DNA from 3 places in the Rhizobium sp. C104 genome. Region 2 is predicted to be linked to each of the others. Evidence: riboswitches for the same ligand, from Rfam matches in the RefSeq annotation. Region 2 holds a riboswitch; each other region holds the start of a gene.
The links. A riboswitch is a leader RNA that binds a small molecule or an ion and turns the genes downstream of it on or off. The one in region 2 is predicted to bind thiamine pyrophosphate.
Positions count from the first base shown of each region.

Region 1: it holds a riboswitch for thiamine pyrophosphate, as region 2 does, so the genes downstream of both, MF410_RS32420 (phosphomethylpyrimidine synthase ThiC) here and thiC (phosphomethylpyrimidine synthase ThiC) in region 2, are expected to answer to the same signal.
Region 3: it holds a riboswitch for thiamine pyrophosphate, as region 2 does, so the genes downstream of both, MF410_RS36645 (HMP/thiamine-binding protein) here and thiC (phosphomethylpyrimidine synthase ThiC) in region 2, are expected to answer to the same signal.

Region 1 covers NZ_CP092353.1:58,465-66,214, forward strand. The annotation lists gene MF410_RS32395 (flagellar biosynthesis protein FlhA) at 1-1,326, opposite strand, end outside; gene MF410_RS32400 (hypothetical protein) at 1,350-2,240, opposite strand; gene MF410_RS32405 (hypothetical protein) at 2,410-2,577, opposite strand; gene MF410_RS32410 (hypothetical protein) at 2,833-3,381, shown strand; gene MF410_RS32415 (hypothetical protein) at 3,391-3,804, shown strand; TPP riboswitch at 4,927-5,057, shown strand; partial or broken gene MF410_RS32420 (phosphomethylpyrimidine synthase ThiC) at 5,318-5,521, shown strand; gene thiO (glycine oxidase ThiO) at 5,524-6,504, shown strand; gene thiS (sulfur carrier protein ThiS) at 6,501-6,698, shown strand; gene MF410_RS32435 (thiazole synthase) at 6,700-7,473, shown strand; gene MF410_RS32440 (thiamine phosphate synthase) at 7,470-7,750, shown strand, end outside.
Region 2 covers NZ_CP092349.1:125,970-133,719, reverse strand. The annotation lists partial or broken gene MF410_RS23940 (GGDEF domain-containing protein) at 1-116, shown strand, start outside; partial or broken gene MF410_RS23935 (thiazole synthase) at 241-1,015, opposite strand; gene thiS (sulfur carrier protein ThiS) at 1,018-1,215, opposite strand; gene thiO (glycine oxidase ThiO) at 1,206-2,186, opposite strand; gene thiC (phosphomethylpyrimidine synthase ThiC) at 2,188-4,014, opposite strand; TPP riboswitch at 4,108-4,238, opposite strand; gene MF410_RS23915 (GNAT family N-acetyltransferase) at 4,374-4,820, shown strand; gene ugpC (sn-glycerol-3-phosphate ABC transporter ATP-binding protein UgpC) at 4,932-5,999, opposite strand; gene MF410_RS23905 (extracellular solute-binding protein) at 6,336-7,750, shown strand, end outside.
Region 3 covers NZ_CP092348.1:4,000,073-4,007,822, reverse strand. The annotation lists gene MF410_RS20890 (metalloregulator ArsR/SmtB family transcription factor) at 1-115, opposite strand, end outside; gene MF410_RS20885 (SDR family oxidoreductase) at 219-989, opposite strand; gene soxR (redox-sensitive transcriptional activator SoxR) at 1,085-1,561, opposite strand; TPP riboswitch at 1,852-1,965, shown strand; partial or broken gene MF410_RS36645 (HMP/thiamine-binding protein) at 1,956-2,072, shown strand; partial or broken gene MF410_RS20875 (ABC transporter permease) at 2,084-2,891, shown strand; gene MF410_RS20870 (ABC transporter ATP-binding protein) at 2,888-3,700, shown strand; gene MF410_RS20865 (ABC transporter substrate-binding protein) at 3,764-4,774, shown strand; gene MF410_RS20860 (acyltransferase) at 4,842-6,062, shown strand; gene MF410_RS20855 (sugar transferase) at 6,230-6,967, shown strand; gene MF410_RS20850 (F0F1 ATP synthase subunit epsilon) at 7,107-7,514, opposite strand; gene MF410_RS20845 (hypothetical protein) at 7,514-7,750, opposite strand, start outside.

The sequences.
Region 1 (7,750 bases), on a different replicon from region 2:
CAGGGCGCCGATATGGCGGCGGACGATGCGCACGATGTCGTCGGCAATCTGTTCGGCCGTCCGTTCAGGACCGCAGTTGACGAGGCCGGCGGGCACATTTTCCACCTGAAGATGGATCAGATCCTCGGCCATGCGGGGATCGGCGTTGAACGTCGGCACCGTCACGGAGACGCCGACGGCGCGCGCCGCCAGGCGAATCCGCGCGTCCAGCATTTCGCCGAGCCGCATCGCCTCAAGCCGCGCCAGCGTTTCCACCGCGACGGTGGCGATGACGGGATCGCCATATTTCGCCCTGTCGAGCGGATAGGAATTGGCGCTTTCCACGGCATTCGCCGATCCGGCCGCGGCAGGGCCCGCGCGCCGGCGATGAATCATGAAGGCTAGGCCCGCCAGACACAGGCCGATCGCGGCGAGCACGCTCGTCGGAAATCCCGGGACGAAGCCCGCGCAGATCGTCAGCGCCGCCGCAATCGCCAATGCGCGGGGCTCCCGGAAGAGTTCGCGGCCGATATCGCTGCCGAGACTGCCGTTGCCGTCATCGGACACGCGGGTCACGACGATACCGGCCGAGACTGCCATCAGAATCGACGGAATCTGCGACACCAGACCGTCGCCGATCGACAGCAGCGTATAGAGATGGGCAGCCTCGGCGAAGCTCAGCCCCTTCTGGAAGATACCGATCGCCAGGCCGCCTATGAGATTGACGGCGACGATCACCAATCCTGCGACCGCATCGCCCTTGACGAAGCGCATGGCGCCGTCCATCGCGCCGAAGAACTGGCTCTCCTGTTCGAGACGCGACCGGCGCTTTTGCGCAGCTTCCGTGGTGATATGGCCGTTGCGCAGGTCGCTGTCGATGGCGAGCTGCTTGCCCGGCATGGCATCGAGCGTGAAACGCGCGCCGACCTCTGCGATACGCTCGGCGCCCTTCGTCACCACGATGAACTGCACCAGCGCCACGATCAGAAAAATGATCAGGCCGACGACGACATTTCCCGCAACGACGAAATCGCCGAAGGCCATGATGATCTCGCCGGCATCGGCATCCGCCAGCACGAGCCGCGTCGAGGAAATCGTCAAGGCCAGGCGGAACAGCGTGCCGATCAGAATGACCGCGGGAAAGGTCGAGATTTCAAGCACGCTCTTCAGATAGGTCGTGGTGATCAGCACCACGAAAGCGAAGGAGAGATTGAAGGCGATCAGCACGTCCAGAACGATTGTCGGAAGCGGCAGCACCATCATCGTCACGACGGAGGCGAAAAACACCGCAAGCAGCATATCGGTGCGCCGCGCAAGCATGGCGATGGCGGATGACCTTACCTTCATGATCCGGCTTCCGACGCCATCGCCTATTCTTGTTCGCTGCTGGAAATTTCGGCGAGCTTCGGCTCGGCACTGCCGGCGGAGGCGAAATTGACCGTATCGTCCTCACTGTCGCGGGAAACGATCATCTGGTCGTTGCCGATCTCCTTGATCCGCCAGCCGCTCGCAACGACATCGCCTTCCTCGTAGCGGCGGCCGTCGGAGCCGATGATGAACCTGACTGGCGTATAGCCGGCGGCGGCGACGAAGCCGTCGAGACCGGAAGAGAGGGCGGTGAGATCGACGATGGAAACGGAACCACCGCGCCGGCTCATCGAGGCGATGATGCTACGCAGCTTCGTCTTGTCAGGCAGGCCGAGAGGTCGCGATCCTTCGCCGATGCGAATTTCGTCGGCGGTGGCGACGATGCTAAGATCTTGGGGAATCTGAGCCATACGAATGGCCTGGCGGATTTCGGCAGCGATCGCCGCCGATGACGGCGCCGGTTCGGGTGCGGCGGAAACCCTGACGGGCGGGCCTTCGTGAGCCGGCGCGTCGCTGTTGTAAAGGCCGACCAGCAAAAGCATCGCCGCCAGCCCGAGAAGGCCGGCAGCCGCAATCCGGCGTGGCGCGAACCGCCCGCGCCCGGCGCCGAGACCTTCGAGTTCGCAGGCCGTGCCGTCGAAGGAGATGGTCTGCCTCTTTGTAAGGCTCATCGTTCGATCACGCGGGATGGAATGACCATCGATCACCACGTCATCCCGCAGCGCGGTAAACGACACCGCGTCGGAGCCGCGGGAGCGCTGCAGACTGATGGCAAAGGCGGGTTCCGGTTTGGCGCCGAGGATGATCAGGTCGCAATCGGCGCTGCCGCCGACAACCTGCCGCTCCGCCGTCAACGGCAGAATGGAGCTGCGCCCGGCGCGCGTGATACGCAAGACCGGTCCGCCGCGGCCTGACGCAGCGTTGCCGGCGTTACCTCTGAATGTCGGCGAAGAGGGATCTAGATTCATAGCCATCTTGTTCCCGAACCGTCCGTCGAGCGGCTTTTATTGTCTTCGAGAGCGGGGAAGCGAGACGGGCGAACCCGTCGCGCCATTGTTTCAATCAGCCTGGGCCGATCTTCTTGATGGCGTTTGCGACGCCGTTGATCTTGGTGATTTCAGTTGCAACCTGCAGGCTCTGCGCGGTCGCTTCGTTCTGGGCCGACTTGAAGGCGGAAATCGCCGAGCCGATACCCGCATCGAGTGTCGAAGTACTAGTGCTGGTAGCCATGTCTTGAACTCCTTGCATGGTTTTGGCGGCCAAAATCTTGCAGAATTCCGGATCGAATTCAACAGCTTATGTTAAAAAGTTATTAATTCGCGATATGTACAACAATTGCGCGAAATGGATATCCGTCCTGTTCCCAGCGGACCGATGATCTGCAACAGTAGATCAGATAATTATTAACAGACTGGATTTCGCAGCCCCCTGATTTCCTTCGTTCATTAGTTGTCGGGCGGCATCCGGATCGTGAGGTAAACTCAGATGTTTGCGCGTTTTGTTTACATGGCCGCTATCGGACTGCTGGTCTCCTTTCCTCCATCAGCCGGCGCCGGCGAGCGGGAGGTGCGCCTGGATGTCGTCTCCCTGCCGCTTGGCGATGTCGTCCAGACGCTGTCCTTCATGTCTGGCATCCCGGTCACGACAGTCGGGACGCTGAGCGGCAAGGTCGAGCACTGGTCCGTCCGAGAAAGCGGAGCCAAGGCCTTCGTCAAGCTTGGCGATGCCAGCAATCTCTTCGTCGCCTATGACGGCAGCCGCATCATCATCGCGCCTAAGCAGGAGGTCTCCACCGTTGTCCTCGATCGCGGCGACCGCAGCTGGAAGACCGAGCAAAACGCCATTCGCGCGCTGTTCCCGCTACTGCCGGACGATGCACTGCGTGAAGATCCCGCCAGCGGCTTGGTGCTGGTGCGCGGCCCCTCCGTCTTCACCAAGGCCGTCGAAGACGTGCTGAGCCGGCAGGAAGCCGACAGCATCAAGGTCATCAAGGGCGGCCAGCTGGAAATCCTGACGACGAACAACGGTGCCTGAGCGGCTGATATGAAGGCGCTGAAGTCTCTCAGGCAGTTACTGGAGATCCGCAGCCTGCGGGCGGACAATCTTTCCCGCAGCCTCTCCGAGGCGCGGGCGGACGCCGAAAACGCGCGGGAGCGGGAAGCGAAAGCCTCCGAAGCGCTCGACATGGCAGCAAGCCGGGCCGCAGGCAATCCTATCGTCGACGAATTGCGCAAGAGCGGCGTTATCTCCGCCGCCAAGCTTCAGGACGCGTTGATGCGACAATCCGTATTGCGCAGCCATGAAGCCGATGCCGGCCGATCGCTTGCGCAGCGCAAAGACGCCCGGTGCGCCGCGCAAGAGCGGGCAGAACAAGCCGCCGCCGATTTTTCGCGAGCACAGAAGGCGGTATTGCGCGCCGAATTTTCGCTTGAAGCAGCGGAGAAAGTCGACCGGTAGAGAGCTAAGAACCAGCAGATGAACCAACCGCCTTGGCAGCGAACCAGCGTAACCACTGTCCTGATGCAACGTTCCGCGTCATCGCTTGATCATTGATGTTCAGCCTCAGCTTGAAATTAGTGCTCACGTTACGAATGCGAAACCTACCCGGGCTCCCCTCTTGTTCAGCAATGGCTGGATGGTGAACTTCGAGCGCATCACGATACGGAGTTGATCCGCGGCGTCGACCGGCCGTAATGGCTCCGCAGCTGGTGTCTTAAGCCAGGGTCCGAGTACGGCACGCTCATTCCAGCGCGTTTCCTCCGAGCGCCATCTGTTTTTCTCCCGCCAAGCCTGTTTGCTCATCGTAGCTAGGAACTGCTCAACGGCCATGCCAATGATAACGCCCTCAAACAGCGCGGCGATTAGCAGTTCAGGAATTTCGAAGTCTGCAATGGCTATACCGCCCGAAGCGCCTACTGCGGCAGCCCCGATGATCAGCCGAGGTGCTGCTCACAGCACCAACCTTTGGCCATATTGCATGCCCCTCTCCGGATTTCCCGCCACGATAGTACAACGCGCGTACCATATCCAAAAAAATGAGGCCTCGACCGCATGAAGCTTCCCCCGAGAAACCGATATTGGCTCTAGAGGACAGTCGACATCCGCTTCCGCTCAGGACGTTCCTACGTCGTGGCACGGCGCGATTTCGAGGCCAGCGCTCCGGCTTGTTGCTATGGAGCTCACGTTTTGGACGAAGATCGCATAATGGATCGTCGGGGACGGCGTGATCGCGCTGCTTGTGGGGTCGATTCGGATCCAGCCGGTGGGATTCGGGTGGCGGAAGCGCTCGCGCACTGAGAGCCTGCGCAATCGACAAAGCTAAGCACCTTCGCGGGCCGAAGGAACCTGTCTTAAGGAACGGGCGGGCCCGGCATTTCTCGCCTCGGTGGAGGTGGCGAATATCCGCCAGTTAGGTTCCTATTGCGGCGCGCATATCGCGCTTGTGAAATGCAATTAGCGGAGGCACGGAGACTTCCGGTTTCAACGGCGATTTTAGACGGGAAGCCGTCATGCTTGACGAGCAAGAAAAATATGCATTAGGCCTTGCTTGACAGAAGGGCAGCTCCGGTCTTTCATGGCGGCATTCACCAGGGGGGCCCGGCAAGGGGCTGAGATACTGCTGAACAATAAGGTGTTGCTTGTTGTGGCGCAGTGACCCGTTGAACCTGATCCAGTTCATACTGGCGTAGGGACGGTGCAAGCGCTCCAAGGCTTCGGATTCACGCGTGGAATCCATGCCGGCGTCTTTTCATCATTCCGGCTGACTGGGTCTCCAACTTTCAATTTGGAGCCTCAAACTATGACATTGCCGCAAAAAACTTCACCCCAACCGTCACCACCGGCCCGCTGCCAGTGTCGCGGAAGATCCATACCGGGAGTTATCCACAGTCATGTCCGCGTGCCGATGCGCGGAATCAGCGTCCATCCGACCGCCGGCGAGCCGCCTTTCGTCGTCTATGATTCCTCCCATCCCGACACCGCCCGCAGCTACCGTGACGAGACCTTGCCGAAGGAAGCGCACAAGGTGGCGCATTTCTGCTCGATGCGCATATCGCACAACATCCGCGCCGAGGCGCAGAAGGAGGGGCTGGACGCGATGGCGGCGAAATACCGACAGGGCGGCGAACTTTACATGTCGGTCGTAGAGGCCGCTAAAATACCGATTGGAGGATGACCATGCGCGTTCTTGTCAAGGGGGCCGGCGTTGCCGGCCTCACCGTGGCCTGGCAGCTTTATCGCCAAGGCTTCCGCGTCACCCTTACGGAGCTGGCCGACAAGGTCGGGGGCGGCGCCTCCGGCCTTGCCGGCGGCATGCTCGCCCCGTGGTGCGAACGGGAAAGTGCGGAGGAACCGGTGCTGACGCTCGGTCGTAATGCCGCCGATTGGTGGGAGGCAGCATTGCCCGGCCACGTCAAACGCCGAGGAACGCTGGTGGTCGCGGGTGGGCGAGATACCGCCGAGCTGGACCGCTTTTCCCGCCGCACAAGCGGATGGGAATGGCTGGACGAGGCGGCGATCGCAGCTCTGGAGCCTGATCTCGCCGGCCGCTTCCGCAGGGCGTTGTTCTTCCGGCAGGAAGCGCACCTCGATCCACGGCAGGCGCTCTCGGGACTTGCGGCAGGACTGGAGAACGCCCGCGTGCTTCTCGTGTTCGGCGTCACGGGCAATGCGAACGTTGCCCATTATGACCGGGTGATCGACTGCACCGGTGCCGCCCAGATTGGCCAACTGCCCGAATTGCGTGGTGTTCGAGGCGAGATGCTCTGCGTCGAAACGCGCGAGGTCAGCCTTTCTCGCCCCGTCCGCCTGCTGCATCCGCGCCACCCGATCTATATCGTGCCGCGCGAAAAGAACTGCTTCATGGTCGGTGCGACGATGATCGAAAGTGACGATGCGGGGCCGATTACCGCGCGTTCGCTGATGGAGTTGCTGAATGCTGCCTATGCGATGCATCCCGCCTTCGGCGAGGCACGCGTCACGGAAACAGGCGCAGGCGTGCGGCCCGCTTATCCCGATAATCTACCGCGCGTGACGCAGGAGAAACACACCCTCCATGTCAACGGCCTCTATCGCCATGGCTTTTTGCTGGCGCCGGCCATGGCCGGAGAGGTGGCGCGGCTTCTTCTAACAGAACAAACGGAAAGGAGGGCGCCATGACCTTCATCATCAATGGCGAGGAACAACAGGTCGCGGCCGCGACGCTCGCAGATCTGCTTCTCGCTCTGGACTACGAAGGCGGGTGGCTCGCAACCGCGGTGAACGGCGAACTGGTACACCGCGAGGATCGCGTCGATTTCATGCTTGGCGAGCGCGACCGCATTGAAATTCTCTCACCGATGCAAGGAGGCTAAGATGCTGAAACTTTACAGCGTCGAGGTCCATTCCCGGCTGCTGCTTGGCACCGCCCGCTACCCGTCTCCGGCCGTGCTTGCGGAAGCAGTGAGACGATCGAAGACCGAAATTGTAACTGTTTCGCTTCGGCGCGAGGCCGTCGGCGGCAAGGCGGGCGGCGCCTTCTTTGAGCTGATCCGCGAGCTTGATGTGCGCGTGCTTCCCAACACGGCCGGATGCCACAGCGTGCAGGAGGCTGTGCTGACGGCGAAGATGGCGCGCGATGTTTTCCGCACCGACTGGATCAAGCTCGAAGTGATCGGCCATCACGATACGCTGCAGCCCGATGTTTTCGGCCTCGTCGAGGCGGCACGCATCCTGACCGGCGAGGGCTTTCACGTCTTCCCCTATACGACCGACGATCTTGTCGTCGCCGAAAGGCTGCTGGACGCCGGCTGCCGCGTCCTGATGCCTTGGTGCGCGCCGATCGGCTCTGCCATGGGAGCGGTGAACCCGATGGCGCTGCGGGCATTCCGAGCACATTTTCCGGATGTGCCGCTCATCGTTGATGCCGGCATCGGCCGCCCATCTCATGCCGCCGCCGTCATGGAATACGGCTATGATGCCGTTCTTCTGAACACCGCCGTTGCCGGCGCGGGTGATCCCGCCGCCATGGCCGAGGCCTTCGCGTTTGCCATCAATGCCGGCCGCATCGCGCATGGCGCCGTGCCGCTGGAGCCGCGCGACATGGCCGTTCCTTCCACTCCCGTCATCGGAAAGGCCGTCTTTTCATGAAGCTCGATCCCTTCTATCTCATCGTCGACAGCGCCAACTGGGTCGAGCGTCTCGTGCCGCTCGGCGTCAAACTCGTCCAGCTGCGCATCAAGGACCAGCCAGAGCCGGTGCTTCGCGAGGAGATCCGGCGTGCGAAAGCCGCCTGCGCGGCAGCGGACTGCCGATTGATCGTCAACGATTACTGGAAGCTCGCGATCGATGAGGGATGCGATTTCATCCATCTCGGGCAGGAGGATCTGGCGGCAGCCGATCTGGCTGCAATCGGCCGCGCCGGCCT
Region 2 (7,750 bases):
CGGCAGGCGTTGCAGCCTCCCTCAGTGAGGATACTGCGGCTGAACTCTATAGACGCGCCGATCAAGCACTTTACGCCGCCAAACTTGGCGGCCGCGATCGGGTCCGCGCCGCTTGAAACTGTCGCTGCATCCAAGCACACCGGTCGCCACGCGTGATCTGGCCCGTAATCCGTTCGAAGTATATCGCAGACCCAACCGATGAGCGTCGGCTGTGGGAAGATCAAGCAGAAACCGTCGACTTCATGCAAACACCGCCTTTCCGATCACGGGCGTCGAAGGCACGGCCATGTCGCGCGGCTCCAGCATGCCGGCGCCGAATGCCTGCCTGCCGGCATCGATTGCCTTGGCAAAGGCCTCCGCCATTGCGGCGGGGTCGCCGGCGCCGGCAACCGCGGTGTTCAGCAGCACGCCATCGAAGCCGAGTCTCCATGACGATAGCAGCATGTGAAGGCCGGCCGATGCCGGCATCCACGATGAGCGGTACGTCGGGAAAATGCGCCCGCATCGATCGAAGGGCTGAAAGGTTTTGTGGTCCCGCCGCAGATCCGATCGGCGCGCACCAGGGCATCAGCACCCGGCATCCGGCGTCGATCAGACGCTCGGCAACGACCAGGTCGTCCGTCGTATACGGAAAGACCTGAAAGCCTTCGCCGGTCAGAATGCCGGCCGCTTCCACGAGCGCGAAAACATCCGGCTGCAGCGTGTCGTGATTGCCGATCACCTCCAGCTTGATCCAATCGGTGCGAAACACTTCGCGGGCCATCTTCGCCGTCAGCACCGCCTCGGACACGCCGTGGCAGCCGGCCGTGTTGGGAAGAACGTGAACGCCGAGTGCACGGATCATGTCGAAGAAAGCGCCGCCATTGCGCCCTCCGGCCATTTCGCGGCGCAGCGATACGGTGACGATCTCCGTTTTAGAGCGCGTGATGGCTTCGGCGAGGATGGCGGGTGAGGGGTAACGGGCGGTGCCGAGAAGAAGGCGTGATGCGATTTGACGTCCGTAAAGATTAAGCATGCTCAGCCTCCCTGCATCGGGGTCAGGATTTCGATCCGGTCATAATCGTTCAGCATATGCTCGCCGCGATCCTCGCGATGGACCAGTTCGCCATTGACGGCGGTCGCCAGCCAGTCGCCTTCGTAGTCGAGCGCGGCCAGAAGCTGCAAAAGCGTTGTGGCGGCGGTTGTCTGGGCTTCGCCATTGATGATCAGTTGCATTGGGTGTTCCTTTGCTTCGGCTGTTGGGAAAAAACGAGATCGGCAGCCTCGGCCGCCATGGTCGGCGCCAGCAGAAAGCCGTGGCGATAGAGGCCATTGAAAACGACGGCCTTCCCCTCCCGCAGGACGCGTGGAAGATTGTCGGGCAGGGCAGGGCGAATGCCGGCGCCGGTCTCGACGACGGCGGCGTCGGCAAAGGCCGGGTGCAGCGCATAGGCCGTGTTCAGCAATTCCATCAGCGAACGTGCGGTGATCGGGCCGTCGGAATCGGTCTCGATCATCGTTGCGCCGATCATGAACAACCCGTTGCTGCGCGGGACGATATAGACGGGGAAGCGCGGATGCAGCAGGCGGACGGGCCGGGCAAGGGTGACCTCTTCGGTATGGAGATAGAGCATTTCACCCCGCACGCCGCGCAGATCGCGCTCTTGCCCGATGCGGGCGGCACCTGTGCAGTCGACGATATCGGAGAAATCGTCATCGCTCACATCTACGCCGGTAAAGGTGACGCCGTTTGCCGTCAGTTGCTCTTTCAGCCCGTGCAGCGCCTGGCGAGGGTTCAGATGCGCCTCACCGGGGAAGAACAGACCGTGCCTGAAACGGGCGGCGAGCATGGGCTCCAGGGCGGCGATATCGTCCTCTTCAACCCATTGATAACCGGTCGTGCGGCTGGCAAATCGCTTCAGCTCGCCATGGTCGCGCGTCGAGGCAACGACCAGCGTGCCGTTGCGGACGACCTTGCCGGGCAGGATCGCTTCCCAGCGATCGGCGGCATCGAGGCCGCGCGTCAGCACTGCCTCATCGGCGCTTTCCCGCTCGCACCAGGGCGCCAGCATGCCGCCGGCGAGCCAGGACGCGGCATGGGCGAAATTCGGATGCGGGTCGAAGACCGTGACATCGGCACCGCGGGCATGCAGCTCGCGGGCGACGGTGAGGCCGGCGACGCCGGCGCCTTTGACAAGCACGCGCATGTCAGTCCGCCCCGTGCGCGGAGGTCTCGATCGGCATATAGAGATCGCCGCCCTCCCGGTATTTCGCCGCCATCGCGTCCAGCCCCTCCTTCTGCGCTTCAGCGCGGATGTCATGCGATATGCGCATCGAGCAGAATTTCGGGCCGCACATCGAACAGAAATGCGCCACCTTGTGCGCTTCCTTCGGAAGCGTCTCATCGTGGAAGGAGCGGGCCGTCTCCGGGTCGAGGGAGAGGTTGAACTGGTCTTCCCAGCGGAATTCGAAACGTGCCCGCGACAGCGCATCGTCGCGAAGGCGCGCCGCGGGATGGCCCTTGGCAAGGTCGGCCGCATGGGCGGCGATCTTATAGGTGATGACGCCGGTCTTGACGTCGCTGCGGTCGGGCAGGCCGAGATGCTCCTTCGGGGTGACGTAGCAGAGCATGGCCGTGCCGAACCAGCCGATCATCGCCGCGCCGATGCCGGAGGTGATGTGGTCGTAGCCGGGGGCGATATCGGTGGTCAGCGGCCCCAGCGTGTAGAAGGGCGCCTCGCCGCAGACGGCGAGTTGCTTGTCCATGTTTTCCTTGATCTTGTGCATCGGCACATGGCCGGGCCCCTCGATCATCACCTGGCAATCCCTGGCCCAGGCGATCTTCGTCAGTTCGCCGAGCGTCTCGAGTTCGGCAAATTGGGCCGCATCATTGGCATCGGCGATCGAGCCGGGGCGAAGGCCGTCGCCGAGCGAGAAGGAGACGTCATAGGCCCGGCAAATCTCGCAGATCTCCTCGAAATGCTCGTAGAGGAAGTTTTCGCGGTGATGATGCAGACACCACTTGGCCATGATCGAGCCACCACGCGAGACGATGCCGGTGACGCGGTTGACGGTGAGCGGAATGTAACGCAGCCGCACGCCGGCATGGATGGTGAAATAGTCAACGCCCTGTTCGGCCTGCTCGATCAGCGTATCGCGATAGATTTCCCAGCTAAGATCCTCGGCGATGCCGCCGACCTTCTCCAGCGCCTGATAAAGCGGCACCGTGCCGATCGGCAGCGGCGAATTGCGGATGATCCATTCGCGGATATTGTGGATGTTGCGCCCGGTCGACAGATCCATGACCGTATCGGCGCCCCAGCGGGCGGCCCAGACCATCTTCTCGACTTCTTCAGCCATCGACGAGGTGACGGCGGAGTTGCCGATATTGGCGTTGATCTTCACCAGAAAATTGCGGCCGATGATCATCGGTTCGCTTTCGGGGTGGTTGATGTTGGCGGGGATGATCGCCCGGCCGGCGGCGACTTCCCGGCGGACGAATTCCGGCGTCACATGATCGGGAATATCGGCGCCGAAGCTCTCGCCGTCACGCACCAGCACTTCAGCCTTGGCCTTGCGGCCGAGATTCTCGCGAATGGCGACGAACTCCATCTCCGGCGTAATGATGCCGGCCCGTGCGTAGGCGAGCTGGGTGACGGCTTTGCCGTCCTTGGCGCGCAGCGGCCGGCGCCGCCCCGGAAATTCCGGCGTCAGCCGGTCGCCGCTGACAAAGCCGTTGTCCTCGGGGCGGACATGGCGGCCGTCATAGGCTTCGACGTCGCCGCGGGCCAGCACCCAGTCGCGGCGCAGTGGAGACAGGCCCTGCTCGATGCGGATCTCCGCACCTTCGATCGTGTAGGGGCCGGAGGAATCATAGACGATGACAGGCGGCTCGCCGGCAGTCGGATGGACACTGATTTCGCGCATCGGCACGCGGATATCGCCATGAATATCTCCTGGAATATGGATCTTCCGCGATGCCGGCAACGGGCCGGTGGTGACGGTCAGGGTGAGGTTCTTTGCGGCAATGGTCATGGTTTGAGGCTCCAAGTTGTAAGTTGGAGACCCAGTCAATCAGCCGGAATGATGGAAAGACACCGGCACGGATTCCACGCGTGAATCCAAAGCCTTCGAGCGCTTGCACCGTCCCTACGCCAGTATGAACTGGATCAGGTTCAACGGGTCACTGCGCCACAACAGGCAAAGCCTCATTGTCCAGCAGTATCTCAGCCCCTTGCGGGACCCCCCTGGTGAATACCGACAGTCGTAAAGCGCGGTCGCTGGTTGTGTCAAGCTTACAGCTTTGTCGTTTCCGTAGATCGTCCGGCTCGGAGCCTGTTGCGTTACGGATCGAACTGCGGCAAATGTCAATTCACTCAACGTCAGGTGGATTTATGTCGTTTCGGATTAAACGTCTTACGCTAGAACATCTCAATGACGCCGCCACTGTGCTGGTCAGCGCCTATTCGGGACCTCCGTGGAACGAGAATTGGTCGCTTGAAGCGGCGGCTGAAAATGTAAACACCGTGCTTGGAACGCCGAAATCCATTGCGCTTGCGGCCTTTGACGGAGGCAAGGTGCTGGGGATCGCGTTGGGCATACGACAGCGGCGCCATGCCGGTCCGGTCGTTTATCTTGACGAGTTGTCGGTGCTGCCTGAAGCCCAAGGTGCGGGAATAGGGACTGCGCTGCTATCAGCAGTTTTCGAAACAGCAAAGGCCGAGGGATGCAGCAGCGTCTGGTTGGTCTCACAGCGAGAAGGGGCGTTGTCGAAATTTTATCAGGGTTGCGGGTTCGCCCTCGGCAACAACCTTGGTCTCTACTCCAAATCGAGTGCGTAGCGGCCGCGTCTGCGGTGGCCAGCCATAGCCGAGGCCGAGCGGAAGAATTCGAGGTCCGTCAGCCCGATCTTCACTTTGAACCTATCTCGGCGGCTTTTGAAGCGATACCGCTCAATCCGGTCGTAATGTCTTGCCGGATGCCGCATCGAAAAGATGAAGCTTTCCTGGCCGAGCAGCGATCGTCGCGACCTGCCCCGGTTTAAACTCGTGACGGTCGGACAGCACCGCGACAAGCTCGCCGGTCCCGTAGCGCAGGAAAACCATCGTCTCATGGCCGGTAGGTTCGGTGACGCTGACGGTCGTGTCGAGGCCGCTTGGGCTGAGCGACAGGTGCTCGGGCCGCACGCCGAGAAGCACGGCCTGCCCTTCGGACGCCTGCGGGTTAAAACCGAGCGCGATCTCGTCGCCGGTCTCGGTGACGAAGATCGCACCATCGGCCTTGTAGCGGCCTTTCAGCAGATTCATCGACGGTGAGCCGATAAAGGCCGCAACGAATGTATTGCGGGGACGATCGTAGAGTTCCAGCGGCGTGCCAATCTGTTCGACCTTGCCGCCCTGCATGACCACGATCTTGTCGGCCATGGTCATCGCTTCGACCTGATCGTGGGTGACATAGATCGTCGTGGTTCTCAATCGCTGGTGCAGTTCCTTGATCTCCTTGCGCATCTGCACGCGCAGCTTGGCGTCGAGGTTCGACAAGGGCTCGTCGAACAGGAAAACCTGCGGTGACCGGACAATGGCGCGTCCCATCGCCACGCGCTGGCGCTGGCCGCCCGAAAGCTGGCGCGGATAGCGGTCGAGATAGGGCACGAGGTCAAGCGTTTCGGCCGCCGCCTGCAGCCGCTGCTTGATGATATCGGCAGGCTGTTTCTGCAGACGGAGCGCAAAGACCATGTTTTCGGCAACGGTTTTGTGCGGATAGAGCGCATAGCTCTGAAAGACCATGGCGATGTCGCGATCCTTCGGCGGCAGATTGTTGACGACCTTTCCGCCGATCGAGATGGTGCCGCCGGTGATGCTTTCGAGCCCCGCGACCATGCGCAGCAATGTCGATTTGCCGCAACCGGACGGGCCGACGAGCACCACAAATTCGCCGTCGCGAATGTCGATATCAACGCCATGCAGGATATTTACGGCGCCATAGGCCTTGCGCGCCTCCGAAATATTGACCTCAGCCATGTGCCTCCCCACTCGCTTTCCAGCTCCCCCGGCGGTTCCGGGAGATATGCATCTCTCGACAAAATCCAAGGCATGAGGCTTGGCGAAACGCACCCTGCCGCTGCTCGTACATGCTGTCAGACCTCCTCCATGAAACGTTTCATTTCATGTTGACTTTTGCCGCTTGCCGTCTAATTCTCGCTGGCGAGGCCGAGAGGAGCGGTTTCGAACATCAATATGAAACGTTTCATTTTTTTGTTTACCAGATAGTTCTGCATGAGACCAGTGCGAAAATCGGACCGGAGCCAATCCGGAAAGACGGGCTGGCGGCAGCGCAAAAACGTGGAGGAGGAAAGTATGAAAGTCGAAATATACGATGCATTGATGCGCCGTCAGGCAAGTCGCCGCGACGTCCTGCGCGGAACTGCGAGTGCTGCGGCTCTGCTCGGTCTATCGGGCGCGATGGGCGGAATTCCCGGCATGGCGATTGCCGCCGCCGACGATCTGCGCGCCCAGATCCTGCAGATCCCGGGCGTCGGCAAGGGCTCGCCGACGGATGCGGACTGGCAGAAGGTCGGCGAACTCTGCCTCGGTCCGACCAAGGCCAACGTCAAGCAGGGCGAATTTGCCGGTGTCGAGCTGACCTTCATGGGGCTCAACAATCAAAACCTGCACAACTTCCTGTTCCGCGGCTTCCTGAAGCCCTGGGAGGCTTATACCGGCGCCAAGATCAACTGGATCGACCTTGCGCAAGCCGACTACAATGCCCGCCTTCAGCAGTCGATCGCGACCGGCACGGTCGATTTCGACATTCTGGAAATGGGCGCTCCGTTCGAAGGCGATACTGCCGGACGCGGACTGCTGGACGAGATGCCGGACTGGGCTGCAAAGCAGATCGAGGCCGACGACCTGGTGAGTTACCTGAAGCCGCCGGTCGGCACCTGGGGCGGCAAGACCTATCGCGTCACGATCGACGGCGACTGCCACACCTTCGCCTATCGCAAGGATTACTTCGGAGAGGGCTCCATCAGCGGCATGGCTGAGCCGCCGAAGACCTGGCAGGAGGTCAACGCGGCCTCGAAGGCGCTGATCGGCAAGACCGATCCTCTGACCGGCCAGCCGGCCTATGGCTATCTCGATCCGCTGAAGGGCTGGGGTGGTTTCGGCTTCTATTTCATCGAGAACCGCGCGACGGCCTATGCCAAATATCCCGGCGATCCGGCCTGGCTGTTCGATCCCGAAAACATGAAGCCGCTGGTCAATAACCCCGCATGGGTCCAGGCGATCCAGGACGTCCTGGATCTGATCGCGGCCAAGGCCTATCCGGCCGATCAGATCAATGCCGACCCCGGCACCACGGCCTTCTCGCAGTTCCTGGCGGGCACCGGCGCCATGCTGATGTGGTGGGGCGACGTCGGGTCCGGCGCGCGCACTTCGGACTCGTCGGTCGTCGGCGATGTGGTCGGCTTCGGCATCAACCGCGGCTCCAACCGGGTTTACAACCGTAAGACCGGGCAGTGGGAAGACAAGTATAACGAAGCGCCCAATATGGCCTATCTCGGCTGGGGCATCTATGTCACCAAGCAGGTCTCCGGCGACGAGAAGAAGCGAAAGGCGGCCTGGTCCGCCGCCGCCCATCTTGGCGGCAAGGATCTGTCCTTGTGGACGTCGGCCTATCCCTCCGGTTTCCAGCCTTACCGCCAGTCCAACTTCAACTACGACGAATGGGAAAAGGCAGGTTACGACCGCGCCTATATCGAGGACTACCTGGG
Region 3 (7,750 bases), on a different replicon from region 2:
GCAATCGGGTGTGATGCGCCAAAGCCTTCAGCAGATCGCTCGCTTCATGGGCTTTTCCGGCGAGTATGTGCAAGTCCTGGCCGGTCATCCCCGGCTCCGGTTTAGGCAACGGCATTCGATATCTCGGAAGGGAGGCGATTTGGTAGATCAGAACAATAGCATATTCGCACAAACGAATTGGTCAATAGTGATGAAATGCCAAAAAAGGTCCAAGTAAATCAGCAGATAAGCTGTCCGCCGTTGATCTCGATCACCTGGCCGGTAATGTATCCCGAGAGTAAGGGAGCCGCCAGGAACAGATAGGCGGGAGCGCAATCCTCTGCCGTGCCAAGCCGCTGCAGGGGGATGGATTTCCGGGTCTGCTCCAGCTTTTCTCTGGAGGAATAGCGCTCGTGGAAATCCGTCTCGATCGTTCCCGGCGAGACGCAGTTGACGCGGATGCCATCCGGGGCAAGCTCGCGGGCAAGCGCCTTGGAATAGGTCGCAACGAAGGCTTTCGAGGCCGAATAGATCGACGAGCCGGGGCTGCCACCGGTGAGCGCCGAGATCGAAACGGTGTTGACGACGGCAGCACCCTCGGCCGCCTTCAATGCCGGCAGCAATGCGCGCGTCAGCGCCACTACCGAGGTCTGGTTCAGCCGTATGACCGCTTCATATTCGGCATCGGTCAGCGTCGCAGCGGGAAAACGGCCGAGCATGGTGCCGGCATTGTTGACGAGCACATGCACCCTGTCGAAGAAAGCCAGAACATCGTCGGCAAATTGCACCGCACCGCCGGCGGCAGAGAAATCGGCATGCAGCAGCAGCGCCCGTCTTTCCGATTCAGCCGTCAGCAGGAAATCCGGCAGGTCCCGCCCCGGCTTGCGCCCGGTATGGACGATCACTTTCGCGCCGCAATCCAGAAACTGCCGAGCGACTTCGAGGCCGATGCCGCGGCCGGCGCCGGTGACGACGACATTACGATTTTCAAACAGTCTGGGATGAAACACGAAGCCGTCCTCCTCGGATGCGTCACCTGCCCTTAACATATGAGCACACCGACCGAAAGAAAGGCAGGCATCGATCTTTCCGGGGAGATCCAGGACTAAACAACGAGCTCGTTTTCGGTCTCCAGAAGCCGCGCACCCGGCCCTTCCCTGCCGAGCCGGTCACAGGGATTGCGCAACGGACAGCTTTCGATCGACAGGCAGCCGCAGCCGATGCAGCCGGTCAGGCGGTCGCGCAGCAGACTGAGCCGATTGATTCGTGCGTCGAGATCGTCCTTCCATCGCGCCGACAGCGTCTGCCAATCGGCGACGGTCGGCGTGCGCCCCTGCGGCAGGGACTGGAACGCCGCCTGGATTTCCGAAAGCGGAATGCCGACACGCTGTGCCACCTTGATGATGCCGAGGCGGCGAAGCACATCGCGCCCGTAGCGGCGCTGATTGCCGCGGGAGCGGATGCTCGAGATCAAACCCTTGGTCTCGTAAAAATGCAGCGCCGAGACGGCAAGGCCGCTGCGTTCCGCCACTTCGCCGACAGTCAGGAGCTTTCCGAGCGGCGCTGCCGAAATACCATCCATCGCCTCTTGACCTCAATATTGGTTGAGGTCTTATACCCTTTGCTTCTGCGATCGTAAAGCCCGATCGGGCGCTCCCGCTCTTACTCCGATAAGGGCGCTGGCACCCCTTACGCCGATATTGCCGCCAGAGGCAGCAAGCTGCGGTCCCGTTCCCGGCAGGTACGGGCCCACCGAGGAACACCCGAGCGGGATCCCGCTCGGGTGTTTCCCTCACAACAGAGCTTTTCCGACCGTGCGGACGGGTTCCCAAATTTGCGGTTGCGGGAAGAAAACACGGGTGATAGTTTCCGACGAAATAACAGGGGAGCTCCGTATTGCCGGGGCTGAGATATGAGGCGCTAGCCTCTGGACCCTTTAAAGCTGATCTGGGTAATGCCAGCGGAGCGAGGTTCAGATGTTCTCAGGCGCAGAAGTGTCACTTTATCCGATGTCCGGCAATGTCGTCGGCATCATTCGCGATGCCGTCAAAACGCTCGATCCCTATCGCGGCCGGCTAGGCATCGAGACCGAAATCAAACGCTGATGACATCGCCGCAACCATCGGGTTCGCACCTTTCCGCGCTCCGCGCCGCTCTCTATCGGGGGTTCCCCGCCTTGCTCGCGGGCTGCGCCTTTTTGGCGGCATGGGAACTCTATGTCGATCTTTCCGGCATCAAGCCTTCCATTCTGCCGGCGCCTTCGCGCATCGTTATCCAGGGCTGGCTGAACCGTGAGGCGCTGATATCAAACACCTGGCCGACGCTTGGTGCGACGCTCGGCGGTTTCGCGCTGTCGCTTGCCTTCGCCTTCACCTCTTCGATCCTCATGGATTTCATGCCATTCATGCGCCGGGCATTGCTGCCGATCTTCATCGCCAGCCAGACCCTGCCGCTGGTGGCGATTGCGCCGCTCGTCGTCTTATGGTTCGGTTTCGGCCTTTTGCCGAAGATCCTGCTGGTGGCGCTCGTCACCTTCTTTCCGCTGCTCGTCGCCCTGCTGCAAGGCTATGAATCGACCGACCGCGACATCGCCGAATTGCTGCATTCGATGAAGACGAGACCGCTGGCGCATTTTCCGCCTGGCACGGCTTCCCTCGGCGCTGCCCTATTTCTTCGCCGGCCTGAGGATCTCGATCACCTATGCCGTCGTCGGCGCGATCTTTGCCGAATATGCCGGCGCCGCAAGCGGCCTCGGCATCTATATCCTCAACGCCAAGAACAATTTCCGTCCCGATCTCGTGCTCGCCGCCGTCGTCGTCAGCGCCGTGCTGACCCTTTGCCTGTTCGGCCTAACACTCTTGATAGAGCGCCTCCTTATGCCCTGGCAGCCATCCGGGGAGCGGCGCCGATGAGCGACAAAATGGTCGAACTGCGCAATATCGCGAAATCTTTCGACGGCATGCAGGTACTGGGCGATATTTCGCTCGGCGTCGGGAACGGCGAGTTCGTTTCGATCGTCGGCCCGTCCGGCTCGGGAAAATCGACGGTGCTGCGATTGCTGACGCAGTCGCTTCGACCCGATTCCGGCTCGGTGCTTTTCAATGGCGCGCCGCTTGAGGAAGCGCCGCATTCCTTCGCCTTCATGCCGCAGCGTGATGCGCTGATGCCCTGGCGCCGGATCATCGACAATGCGGCCCTCGGCCTCGAGGTAAAAGGCAAGAGCCGCCGCGCGGCCCGCGCCGCTGTGGCGCCTTTGTTCGAGCGCTTCGGCCTTGCCGGCTTCGAACACCATTATCCGTCCGAACTATCGGGCGGCATGCGCCAGCGCGCCGCTCTGCTGCGCACCGTCGTCCAGACCCAGGACATGCTGCTGCTCGACGAGCCTTTCGGCGCGCTCGACGCGCTGACGCGCACGCAGATCCAGGAGTGGCTGCAGGGCATGTGGACCGAACACCGCTGGACGGCGCTGCTGATCACCCATGATGTCCGCGAGGCGGTGTTCCTCTCCGACCGCATCTATGTGCTTTCGGCCCGCCCGGCGCGCATCATTCGAGAATTCCGCGTTCCCCTGCCCCGCCCCAGAAGCCTTGCCGATCTCGGCTCGCCGGCGGCCCAGGCGATCGAAACCGAAATCCTGCAGACCCTGCTTCATCCGCTGGAACAGGATGATCTTAGGCCGGTCGGCCTGAAATCTGCATCCTGTTCTGAACTAAAGAGTTAGATCATGACGCCGAAAACCGCGCACACTTTCGGCACCATGCTCTAGAGACCTGAGGAGGTCATCATGCTGCTTCTCACCCGTCGCCAGACGATTTTCGCCGCCATCGCGGCAGGCCTTGTCGGCCGCCCGGCCTTCGCCCAGTCGGCGCCCGCAAAGGCTCGCATCGCACTCGACTGGACGCCCAACACCAACCATATCGGCATCTATGTCGCCAAGGCGAAGGGTTTTTATGCCGCCGCGGGCCTCGATGTCGACATTCTACCCTATGCCGATACGAGTGCCGGAACGCTGGTATCGAACGGCGTCGCCGACTTCGGGATCAGCAGCGAGATCGAGGCCATCACGCAGCGCGCCGCCGGCGGTGACGTGAAGATGGTCTACGGCGTCGTCCAGACTGAAACAGCACGCCTGATCTTCAAGGGCGGACGCGACGACATCAAGAGCCCAAGGGATCTCGACGGCAAGACCTATGGCGGATTCGGCGGCACCTGGGAGAGCGCGCTGATCTCCGCGATGATCCGCAACGATGGCGGCAAAGGCGAGGTCAAGACCGTCACGCTCGGCACCTCCGCCTATGAAGCGCTGGACAATGGCTCGATCGATTTCACCCTGGAGATCTATACCTGGGAAGGCGTCGCCGCCGAACTGGAAAACCGGAAGATCGCCCGCTTCCACTATTCCGACTACGGCATTCCCGACGAGCAAACCACGGTCATCGTCTCCAGCGACACCTATCTTTCGGCCAATCGGGAAAATGCCCGCGCTTTCATTCAGGCGACGCGAAAGGGTTATGCCTATTCCGTTGATCATCCCGACGAAGCCTGCGCGCTGCTGATAGCGGAGAGCAACGGCGCGCTGATGAACGCCGAATTGGTGAAAGCTTCGCAAAAGGCATTGATCGAAGGACACTTCCTGAAATCCCAGGCCGGTGTGATCGGCACCCTCGATCCGGCCAAGGCCGATGCTATCGGCGGCTTCCTGGTCGAGAACGGCATTCTGGTCGATGCGAATGGCGCCGCACTCAAGGAGAAGCCGGACTTTTCCACCTATTATACCAACGACCTGCTGGCCTGAGTCCAGCCCTGGCCTTGCCCGCCGCGGCGTTCCGCGGCAAAGTCTTGAGCTATAAGGCGAGGGACAGATGCGACAACAGGAGAGATTGGCCGGAGCGGACTTTCTGCGCGCGACGGCTTGTCTGCTGGTGCTTGCCCACCATCTCGCGCTCCGGCTGGATATGCGCAGAATTCCCGACGAACTGGGAACGACTGCGCAGATCCTCCGCTTCGGCAATTTCGGCGTTGCCATCTTCTTCGTGCTCAGCGGCTTTCTTCTTTCTCATCCCTTCTGGCGCGCGCTCGACGGCGGCGGCGAGATGCCGAGCCTCCGCCATTACACGATCCGCAGGGCGGCGCGTATCGCGCCGGGCTTCTGGGTGGCAGCAACCGTCAGCTTCGTCCTCAGCCTGACACTGCTTGCCCTGCCGCTGACGCCGGAACTCACGCTTCGCTACGTCTCCGGGCTGCTGTTCATGAGCCAGTGGCATTGGCGCACGTTTTTTCCGGTCGAAGCCGACGGCCCGCTCTGGTCCATTCCCTTCGAGGTCACCAGCTATGTGCTCCTGCCGGTCTGCTTTCTCCTGCTGTTTCGTTTGCCTCTCCTCAGGCAGCGTCCGCTGCTTGCCCGCTTGGCCTGGCTTTGCGTCGTCGCAGGCGTCGTCCTCGCCCATCTGCTGATCCTCACCATCTTTCCGCTCGACGACATCGGACGCGGCTGGCAGTACGGCCTGCAGGGTGGGGCGAAAGAGTGGATGCCGAGATATAATCCGATCGGCTTCTTCGCCGTCTTCGCCCTCGGCGCGCTGGCCGCCGGCATCGAGATCATGCTGAGAAGGCGGTCCTCCTTCTGGTTCGATGCCGCAGCGCTGCTCACCCTCGCCGTTGCCGGCTACCGCCTCGTCATATCGCCGGGCGGCACCCCTGAAGCTTACGGCTGGCTCGATATCCCCTATGGCTTCCCGGTCTTTCCGCTGGCAATCGCAACGGCGCTCGTTTCGCTCTGCCATTCGCAACGTCTGGGCAGGCTACTCGACAATGCGCCCGTCCGCTACATCGCAAAGATCTCCTTCGGCATCTATGTCTGGCAGGAGATCATCCTGATATCGATCCAAAGGCTCGACCCTGGTTCGTTCGGCGTCTCCTCGGAAAATGTCGTCACGGGCTGGCTGCAGTCCTGCGGACTGGCGGCAGCGCTCGTCCTTCTCGTCGCCAGCCTCAGCTACCACCTGCTGGAGAAACCGGCGATCGACCTCGGCAACCGACTGACATCATGCCCATCCGATCGGGCTACTCCTTTCAAAGTATAAGCTTTCATTCAACGCAACTACAGGCGTTAAGGTTAACGCGAAATACTCCCATTTTTGGCTTCTTTAGGGTTACGAAATTCTTTTTTATACCGATGACAAACGTTACGTGACGATGTATCTGTCTCCCGGTAGTTCAGTATCGCATCTAAACTTGTGGACCTTGCGTAATGAATGCTTTTACTTCGAAGACGAATTCACGCTTCGATCCGTCTCAGCGTCAGGACAAAACCAAGACCCTGGTTATCGCGAACTCCAACATTCGCCAGCCGGATAGCTTTTCGCCTGTCGAAAGAAAGATGGCTGTACGGCTGGGCGTGAAGCGGCTGTTCGACATTGTCGCCTCAGGCAGCGCCCTCATCGTGCTCGCGCCGTTTTTTCTGGCGATTGCTCTCTTCATCAAACTCGACGATGGCGGCCCGATATTCTTCCGGCAGATCCGCTGGGGACTGAACGGACGGAAGATCACGGTCTTCAAATTCCGCTCGATGCGCACCGACGATTGTGATCCGAGCGGCATTCAGCAGACCGTCAAGGGCGATAGCCGGATGACCGGCATTGGCGCGGTCCTCAGACGGACGAATATCGACGAGCTGCCGCAGCTTTTCAATGTCCTCATGGGCGATATGTCGCTGGTCGGTCCGCGATGCCATGCGATCAACATGCGCGCAGCCGGCAGGCTCTACGAAGAGCTGGTGCCGCACTACCACCAGCGCCACATCATGCGCCCCGGCATCACCGGCCTAGCGCAGACACGCGGCTGGCGGGGCCCGACGGCGCGACCGTTGCAAGCTCGCGCCCGCATTGCCTGCGATATCTATTATGTCAAGAATTTCAGTCTGTTGCTCGACCTGAAGATTCTGCTGAAGACGCTCGTCATCGAGCTGCGTGGCGGCACCGGCTTCTGAGACGATCCGGCGTGGCGGCGAAGGCCGCTTGTTCATTTGAACCCGCCGTCAGACATTGTCCGCCGGATCCCTGGAGACGAGCAGACACAAAAAAGGCGGCTGTTGAGCCGCCTTTTCACTATCGAAAAATCGATTGCGATCAATCCTGCTGGACGACGCCATTCAGATGCGTCAGTTCCATGATGAAGTGCTCGAGTTTCGACTTGCGTTCGTGCAGCTCGGTATCTTCGAGCTCCTTGCGAGCGGCCTCGATGCGGCGGGTCAGTTCGTCTTTGTGGAGTTCCTCGACCGGAACCGCTGATTCGGCAAGCAATGTGCAGCCGGTCGGCAGGATATCGGCAAAACCGCCGAACACGACATAGTCCTGCTTCTTGCCGGAGGCCGAACGCACGCTCACGACACCCGGCTTGATCGTCGTCATCGTCGGCGCATGGTGCGCCATGACGGTCATTTCGCCTTCAGTCGCAGGAATGACGACTTCAGTCACCATCTCCGACAGCAGCAGACGCTCCGGCGAAACGAGCTCAAAGTTGAAATTGTCAGCCATCAGTGACTTACCTTCTCGGCTATGGCTTTCGCATCTTGCAATTGGGTCCCGCAGAACGGGCAGTGCATTATCGCCTGGTCGAGATAGCCGAGGCCTTCCTCGCTCTGAACCAGACCAACCACCATCATCAGCACGCCGTTATCGGCGCGATAGATGGTCGGCGCGGCTGGTTCCGGAAGATCCGCCACGACCCCTTTCAGAGGATCGCAGCAGAATATCTCGTCCAGCGCGTCGCT